2 regions of the uncultured Azonexus sp. genome follow, and region 1 is predicted to be linked to the other one. Evidence: predicted binding sites of a transcription regulator. Region 1 holds the regulator's gene; the other holds the start of a gene.

The links. Region 1 encodes sigma-54, which starts transcription at its own class of promoters, with help from an activator protein. Its sites were predicted from a motif close to TGGCACGCTTNCTGCTNA; they were not measured.
Region 2: the regulator sigma-54 is predicted to act here: its motif matches at 2,626-2,643, upstream of Q0799_RS12795 (circularly permuted type 2 ATP-grasp protein).

What each region holds. Positions count from the first base shown of each region.
Region 1 covers NZ_CALJNI010000004.1:73,342-77,691, forward strand. Annotated here, with positions in the region: gene recA (recombinase RecA) at 1-882, shown strand, start outside; gene recX (recombination regulator RecX) at 875-1,309, shown strand; gene lptB (LPS export ABC transporter ATP-binding protein) at 1,306-2,040, shown strand; gene Q0799_RS02990 (RNA polymerase factor sigma-54) at 2,065-3,519, shown strand; gene raiA (ribosome-associated translation inhibitor RaiA) at 3,534-3,857, shown strand; gene ptsN (PTS IIA-like nitrogen regulatory protein PtsN) at 3,909-4,350, shown strand, end outside.
Region 2 covers NZ_CALJNI010000017.1:154,730-159,079, forward strand. Annotated here, with positions in the region: gene Q0799_RS12780 (CoA pyrophosphatase) at 1-304, shown strand, start outside; gene Q0799_RS12785 (CobD/CbiB family protein) at 350-1,273, shown strand; gene Q0799_RS12790 (acetyl-CoA C-acyltransferase family protein) at 1,299-2,480, shown strand; gene Q0799_RS12795 (circularly permuted type 2 ATP-grasp protein) at 2,680-4,092, shown strand; gene Q0799_RS12800 (alpha-E domain-containing protein) at 4,095-4,350, shown strand, end outside.

The sequences.
Region 1 (4,350 bases):
GACATCGCACTCGGCGTCGGCGGCCTGCCGCGCGGCCGGGTGGTCGAGATCTACGGTCCGGAATCGTCGGGCAAGACCACGCTCTGTCTGCAGGTCGTCGCCGAGATGCAGAAGCTTGGCGGTACCGCTGCCTTCATCGATGCCGAACATGCGCTCGATCCGCAATATGCCCAGAAACTCGGCGTCAATGTCGGCGAGCTGCTGATCTCGCAGCCCGATACCGGCGAACAGGCGCTGGAAATCGCCGACATGCTGGTCCGTTCCGGCTCGGTCGACATCATCGTCGTCGACTCCGTGGCCGCCCTCACCCCGCGTGCCGAAATCGAGGGCGAGATGGGCGACCAGATGGTCGGCCTGCACGCCCGCCTGATGTCGCAGGCGCTGCGCAAGCTGACCGCCAACATCAAGAAGACCAACACGCTGGTCATCTTCATCAACCAGATCCGGATGAAGATCGGTGTCATGTTCGGCTCGCCGGAAACCACCACCGGCGGCAACGCGCTCAAGTTCTACGCTTCGGTCCGTCTCGACATCCGCCGCATCGGCGGGATCAAGAAGGGCGACGAGGTGGTCGGCAGCGAAACCCGCGTCAAGGTGGTCAAGAACAAGGTGTCGCCGCCGTTCCGCGAGGCCATCTTCGACATCCTCTACGGCGAGGGGATTTCCCGCGAGGGCGAGATCGTCGAAATGGGCGTCGCTCACAAGCTGGTCGACAAATCCGGTGCCTGGTATTCGTACAAGGGCGAGAAGATCGGCCAGGGCAAGGACAACGCCCGCGAGTTCCTCAAGTCGCACCCGGAAATTGCCCAGGAAATCGAAGCCGGCATCCGCGAGGCGGCGAGCACCACCGTGATCAAACCGAGCAAGGCCGCCAATGGCTGATCTGCGGGTGCGTGCCTTGCAGTGCCTGACCCGGCGGGATCACAGCCGGGCCGAACTGCATGCCAAACTCGCGGCGCATGCCGACAGTGAAGAAGCCCTGACGGCGGTGCTCGATGCCTTGCAGGCCGAGCACCTGCTGTCGGATACCCGTTATGCCAGCCAGCGCGTTTCGGCGCGCGCCAATCGCTACGGCAACGGCCGCCTGCGCCAGGAATTGCGGCAAAAGGGCGTCAGCGATGGCGACATCGAAGCCGCCCTGCCCGAGGCCGGCGACGAGGGCGAGCGCTGCCGGGCGATCTGGGCGAAAAAGTTCGGGCAGCCCCCCCAATCTGCAGAAGAACGTGCCAAACAGATGCGTTTCCTGCAATATCGCGGCTTTTCTGCAGAAGCGATCCGCCAGACCCTGCGCGGAGCCAGTGAAGAATGAGCCAGCCAACCGCCACCCTGTCCGCGCACAACCTGAAAAAGCGTTACAAGGCGCGCACCGTCGTCGAAGACGTCTCCTTCTCGGTGCGCTCCGGCGAAGTGGTCGGTCTGCTCGGGCCGAACGGTGCCGGCAAGACCACCTGTTTCTACATGATCGTCGGCCTGGTGGCTGCCGATGGCGGCGAAGTCTATATCGACGACGAGCGCCTCACCCACCAGCCGATGCATTCGCGTGCCCGTACCGGTCTGTCCTACCTGCCGCAGGAGGCCTCGGTGTTCCGCAAGCTCAACGTCGAGGAAAACATCCTCGCCGTGCTCGAACTGCAGAAGCTTTCACCCGACGAGTGCAGCCAGCGACTGGAAAGCCTGCTCAACGAACTGCACATCACCCATGTCCGCCACGTGAATGCAGCGGCACTGTCCGGCGGCGAACGGCGGCGTGTCGAAATTGCCCGCGCGCTGGCCACCAATCCGCGCTTCATCCTGCTCGACGAGCCGTTTGCCGGGGTCGATCCGATTGCCGTGCTGGAAATCCAGAAGATCATCCGCTTCCTCAAGGAACGCGGCATCGGTGTCCTGATCACCGATCACAACGTGCGCGAGACGCTCGGCATCTGCGATCACGCGGTGATCATCAACGCCGGTCATGTACTTTCCTCTGGACGTCCGGAGGAAATTGTCGACAATGAGAGTGTACGCAAGGTTTATCTCGGCGAGCATTTCCGCCTCTGACCTCGCCAAACCAAGATTGCATCAATGAAACCGGCACTTCAGCTCAAGCTTTCGCAGCATCTGGCCCTGACGCCGCAATTACAGCAGTCGATCAAGCTGCTGCAGTTGTCGACCGTCGAGATGCAGCAGGAAATCGAACGCTACCTGCTGGAAAACCCGATGCTCGAGCGCGACGATGACGGGCCGGGCGAGTCCTTCGCCGGTGCCCAGCAGTTCGATTCGCCCGACAAACCGGTCAGCGAACCTGCGCCGGCGAGCGAATCGCGCGAGGATGCCCAGGGCGAGCCGCCGATGACGCCTGGCGATGTCGACGACGATCGCTGGTCCAGCGATGCCGGCACCTTCACCGGCGCCGGCCGCGACGAGGAAGACGACAACGATCCGCAGGATGCCCACGCTTCCAGCGTCAGCCTGCGCGAGCACCTGGGCTGGCAGTTGGGCATGACCCAGTTGAGCGATCGCGATCGCAGCCTGGTCCGCTTCCTGATCGAAGCGCTCAGCGACGACGGCTATCTCGCCACGCCGCTGGAAGAGCTGCTGGAAACCCTGCCGCCCGAGTACGAAGTCGAACTCGAGGAACTCGAAATCGCCCTGCGCCATATCCAGAATTTCGATCCGACCGGGATCGGTGCGCGCGACCTGCGCGAATGCCTGCTGTTGCAGTTGCAGGCCGAAGAGGATTGCGCCGAGCGCACGCTGGCCCTGACCATTGCCGACAAGCACCTGGAATTGCTGGCTGCCCGCGATTTCGTCAAGATCCGTCGCCTGACCGGTTGCGACGACGAGATCCTGCGTGGCGCGCACGAGCTGATCACCAGCCTCAATCCGCGGCCGGCCGCCGGTTACGCGCAGGACGAAGCGCGCTACATCACGCCCGACGTGATCGTGAAGAAGCTCAAGGGTAAATGGACGGCCTACATCAACCCGGACGCCTACCCGCGCCTGCGCGTCAACCGCCTGTACGCCGACATCCTCGCCCGCCAGCGCCGTGGTAACGGCAACCTGAGCGGCCAGTTGCAGGAAGCCCGCTGGCTGATCAAGAACATCCAGCAGCGTTTCGATACCATCCACCGCGTCACCCAGGCCATCGTGGACCGCCAGCGCCAGTTTTTCGAACATGGCGAAGTGGCGATGCGGCCACTGGTGCTGCGCGAGATTGCCGACCTGCTCGGCCTGCACGAATCGACGATTTCCCGCGTCACCAGCCAGAAATACATGGCCACGCCGCGCGGCATCTTCGAACTGAAATACTTCTTCGGCAGCCATGTGTCCACCGACACCGGTGGTGCCTGTTCTGCCACGGCCATTCGTGCCCTGATCAAGCAATTGATTTCGGCGGAAGATGGCAAGAAGCCCTTGTCGGATAGTCAATTATCCGAAATACTAGGCCAGCAGGGAATTGTCGTTGCCCGACGCACGGTTGCCAAATACCGTGAATCGCTCAACATCCCGCCGGTCAATTTACGCAAGACCCTGTAGAGAGAGGAGAAAAAATGAATCTGCAAATCAGCGGTCACCATATCGAAGTCACCCCGGCACTGCGCGAATACGTCGAGAACAAGCTCGATCCCGTACTCCGTCATTTCGACAAGGTTACCGGCGCCAGCGTCGTGCTTTCCGTTGAAAAGCTGAAGCAGAAGGCCGAAGTCACCGTTCACGTTCCGGGCAAGGACATGCATGTCGAAGAAGCCGGGGACGATCTCTACGCCGCCATCGACGCCATGTTCGACAAGCTCGACCGCCAGGTCCAGAAGTACAAGCAGAAGATGCAGGACCACCATCGTGGCGAAAAGCCGTCCATGCACATCGACGACTAAGCCTGACCGACCGCACCCCGAGGGGTGCGGTTTCTTTGCTGCAAAGTTCCCATGAACCCTCTAGACAACATTCTGACTGCCGATCAGGTCCTGCTCGACCTGGATGCGAGCAGCAAGAAACGCGTTTTTGAACAGGCCGGCATGCTGTTCGAAAGCCGGCTCGACATGTCGCGTTCGTTGATTTTCGACAGCCTGTTCGCACGCGAAAAGCTCGGCTCCACGGGCCTTGGCCAGGGCGTGGCCATTCCCCACGGCCGGATCAAGGGCCTCCAGCAGGCTGCCGGCGCGCTGATCCGTCTGGCGACGCCGATTCCCTTCGATTCGCCGGACGGCCGTCCGGTTACCCTGCTGTTCGTGTTGCTGGTACCGGAACAGGCGACCGAAGAGCATCTGCAGATCCTGTCCGAACTGGCTCAGCGCTTTTCCGACCGCGCCTTCCGCGAAGCCTTGCAGGCCGCCCCGGACGCCGAAGCGGTGCTGGCACTGTTCAAGA
Region 2 (4,350 bases), on a different contig from region 1:
CCGCCGCCACGTCGATATCCTCGGTTACCTGCCGGAATACCGCACCGGTACCGGTTTTTGCGTGGTGCCCGTGGTCGGTCTGGTGACACCGCCGTTCTCGCTGACCCCCGATCCTTTCGAAGTGGCCGAGGTGTTCGAGGTGCCCCTGGCCTTCCTGCTCGACGAGGCCAATCACCAGCGCCATTCGGTCCATCTGCGCGGTGCCTTGCGTCATTATTATGCAATGCCCTACGGCGATCATTTCATCTGGGGGGCGACGGCCGGCATGATCCGCTCGCTGACCGAAAGGCTTGTGGTATCTTGATGCCTTGGCCTGGAACAAACCGCTGCGCAGGGTAATACACCGCCCATGAGTCTTTTTTCGTTGATCGCCGTCTTCCTGATCGAGCAATTCAAGCCGCTGGACTATCGCCGCATCGTCGCCGAGCCGCTGGGCTTGTGGGCCGGCTTCGTCGAGTCGAAGTTCAATGCCGGCGGTCGCCACCATGGCCTGGCCGCCTGGTTGATCGCCGTCGCCCTGCCGGTGGTCCTGCTCGGTCTGCTCTATGTCCTGCTCTATTCGCTGAATCCCCTGCTCGGCTGGCTGCTCAACGTGGGCGTCCTCTATCTGACCATGGGTTTTCGCCAGTTCAGCCACCATTACACGGAGATCCAGCTGGCGCTGCGTCTCGGCGATCTGGAGCGGGCGCGTCAGTTGCTCGCCGATTGGCAGGGCATCGCCACCCAGGGGCTGAGTGCCCGCGATGTTTCCCGGCTGTCCATCGAGGGCGCGCTCGGCGCCTCGCATCGCCATGTCTTTGCCGTGCTGCTGTGGTTCGTTCTGCTACCCGGTCCCTGCGGTGCCTTGCTCTACCGACTGGCGCTGATCGTGAGGGACCGTTGGACAGCCGATGCCCCGACGGCGCATAATGAATTTCCGATATTCTCCCGGCAGGCTTTCGCGATCATCGACTGGCTGCCGTTGCGGACTACGGCCGCGGCATTCGCCGTCGTCGGCGATTTCGAGGATGCGGTGCATTGCTGGCGAACCCAGCCGGCGCTGTGGCCGGACCGCGATCTCGGTATCGTGCTGGCCAGCGGTGCGGGTGCCCTGGGCGTGCAGTTGGGTGGTTCGGTGATCGACGAAGGCGAGGTTTCCGACCGGGCCGAACTCGGGATCGGTGATCCGGCCGATGTGGATTTCATGCAAAGTGCCGTCGGCCTGGTCTGGCGCGCCACAGTGCTATGGATGTTGTTGCTCTTTTTGTTGGGGCTTGCCAGTCTGGCGGGCTGAAAATAATTTTTAAGAGGAGTTCTACATGAGCAGAGAAGTTGTCGTTCTGAGCGCGGTCCGTTCCCCCATCGGTTCCTTTGGCGGCTCCCTGGCTGACTTCGATACCAGCGAACTGGCCGGTATCGTGATGAAGGAAGCGATTGCCCGCTCCGGCGTCGATCCCCAGCAGATCAATTACGTCACGGTAGGCACCACGATGCCGACCGATTCCCGTTATGCCTACGCTTCGCGCGTTGCCTCGATCCAGGCCGGCCTGCCGATGGAGTCGGTGTCCATGCAGGTTTCCCGCCTGTGCGCCTCCGGCCTGCAGGGCATCGTCACCACCGCCCAGAACATCATGCTGAACGATGCCGACTACGGTATCGGCGGCGGTGTCGAAGTCATGTCCAAGGCCGCTTACCTGCTGCCGGCGCTGCGCTCCGGTGCGCGCATGGGCGACACCAAGGCGATCGACTCGATGGTTGCCGTCCTGACCGACCCGTTCGGCGTCGGCCACATGGGCATCACCGCCGAAAACCTGGCTGCCAAGCACGGCATCAGCCGCGAAGAGCAGGATGCCTTCGCCGTCGAATCGCAGCGCCGTGCCGCGGCCGCCCAGGATGCCGGCTACTTCCAGTCGCAGATCGTCCCCATCGTCAAGCAGACCAAGAAGGGTGAAGTGGTTTTCGATGCCGACGAATACATCAAGCGTGGCACCACGATGGAAACCCTGGCCAAGATGAAGCCGGCGTTCAAGAAGGACGGTACGGTCACCGCCGGTAATGCCTCCGGCATCAACGACGGCGCGGCCTTCTTCGTGCTGGCCGCTGCCGATGTCGCCGCCAAGGCCGGTTACAAGGCGCGGGCCCGCATCGCCGGTTACGCCGTTGCCGGCGTGCCGAACGACATCATGGGCGAAGGCCCGATCCCGGCGACCAAGCTGGCGCTCAAGAAGGCCGGCCTGACGCTGGACCAGATGGACGTCATCGAATCGAACGAAGCCTTCGCCGCGCAAGCCCTGTCGGTGTCCAAGGTGCTCGGCCTCGACCCGGCCAAGACCAACCCGAACGGCGGCGCCATCGCCCTCGGTCACCCGGTCGGCTGTTCCGGTGCCTTCATCGCCACCAAGGCGCTGTACGAACTGGAACGCGTCGCCGGCAAGTACGCACTGGTCACCATGTGTATCGGCGGTGGTCAGGGCATCGCAGTGATCCTTGAGCGCGCCTGATTCTTTGCGTTCTTCGCCAAAAAACCGCCGGAGCAATCCGGCGGTTTTTTTATTGGTGCGCACCATGTTGTTTCTTCGCACCAGTATGGGGCGTGCATATTCCCGGGGATTTCCTAATCCGCTGTTTCAATGGGGTTTTAAGTCGTGGCACGGTTTCTGCTGAATTGAAAACGAGAGCATCCTCATAAAAGAGTCGGACATGAACTTCTATAACGAGATGTACGACGCCGACGGTGGCGTCCGGGAGCACTACAAACGCTACGAAGCGTGGTTGAAGGAAACGCCGCCCGAGCGCATCGAGCGCAAGCGTGCCGAAGCCGATCTGGCTTTCCACCGCGTCGGCATCACCTTTGCCGTCTATGGCGAGGAAGCCGGCAAGGAGCGCCTGATTCCCTTCGATATCATTCCGCGCGTCATTCCATCGAAGGAATGGAAGGCGATGGAACGCGGGATGCGCCAGCGGGTCAAGGCGCTGAACATGTTCCTGTGGGACATCTACCACGACCAGGAAATCCTCAAGGCGGGCAAGGTCCCGGCCGAGCAGGTGCTGGACAACGCCCAGTATCGCGCGGTGATGAAGGGTGTCGACGTGCCGGCCGGCATCTATGCCCATATCGCCGGGGTCGACCTGGTCCGCGCCGGCGCCGGCGAGTTCTACGTGCTCGAAGACAACCTGCGCGTGCCGTCAGGTGTGTCGTACATGCTCGAAGACCGCAAGATGATGATGCGCCTGTTCCCGGAACTGTTTGCCCGGCACAAGGTGGCGCCGGTCCAGCATTACCCGGACATGCTGCTGGAAAAGCTGCGCGCTGTCGCGCCGCAGGGCATCGCCGATCCGACCGTAGTCGTGCTGACGCCGGGCGCCTACAACAGCGCTTATTTCGAACACAGCTTCCTGGCTCAGCAGATGGGCGTCGAACTGGTCGAGGGCCGCGATCTCTTCGTCAAGGACGACACGGTGTACATGCGTACGACGCAGGGGCCGCAGCGCGTCGACGTGATCTATCGCCGGATCGACGACGACTTCCTCGATCCGCTGGCTTTCCGCGCCGATTCGGCGCTCGGCGTGCCCGGCATTCTCAAGGCCTACCAGGCCGGCAACGTCACCCTGTCGAACGCCATCGGCACCGGCGTCGCCGACGACAAGTCGATCTACCCCTACGTGCCGGACATGATCCGTTTCTACCTCGGTGAGGAGCCGATCCTCAACAACGTGCCGACCTACATGTGCCGCAAGAAGGACGATCTGGCCTACGTGCTCGATCACCTCGGCGAACTGGTGGTCAAGGAAGTGCACGGCGCCGGCGGTTACGGCATGCTGGTCGGTCCGGCCTCGACCAAGGAACAGATCGAGAAATTCCGCCAGTTGCTGCTGGCCAAGCCGGACGGTTACATCGCCCAGCCGACGCTGGCCTTGTCCAACTGCCCGACCTTCGTCGAGGAAGGCATTGCGCCGCGTCACCTCGATCTGCGGCCCTTCGTGCTGTCGTCGGGCAAGTGCGTGAACATGGTGCCCGGCGGGCTGACCCGGGTCGCCCTGACCAAGGGCTCGCTCGTCGTCAATTCGTCGCAGGGCGGCGGTACCAAGGATACCTGGGTTCTGGAGGATTAATCATGCTGAGCCGAACTGCCGATCACCTGTTCTGGATGTCGCGCTACATCGAGCGCGCCGAAAACCTTGCCCGCCTGCTCGACGTCACCTGGCAGATGTCGCTGGTGCCCCAATCCGAAGAAGCCGCCAACCAGAGCTGGGCCGCGATCATCGCGTTGAACAGCCTGGAGGAGGCCTACGCCGCCAAGTACGACACAGTCAATGGCGAGAACGTGCTGCGTTTCATGGTCAGCGACCACGACAATTTTTCCTCGATCT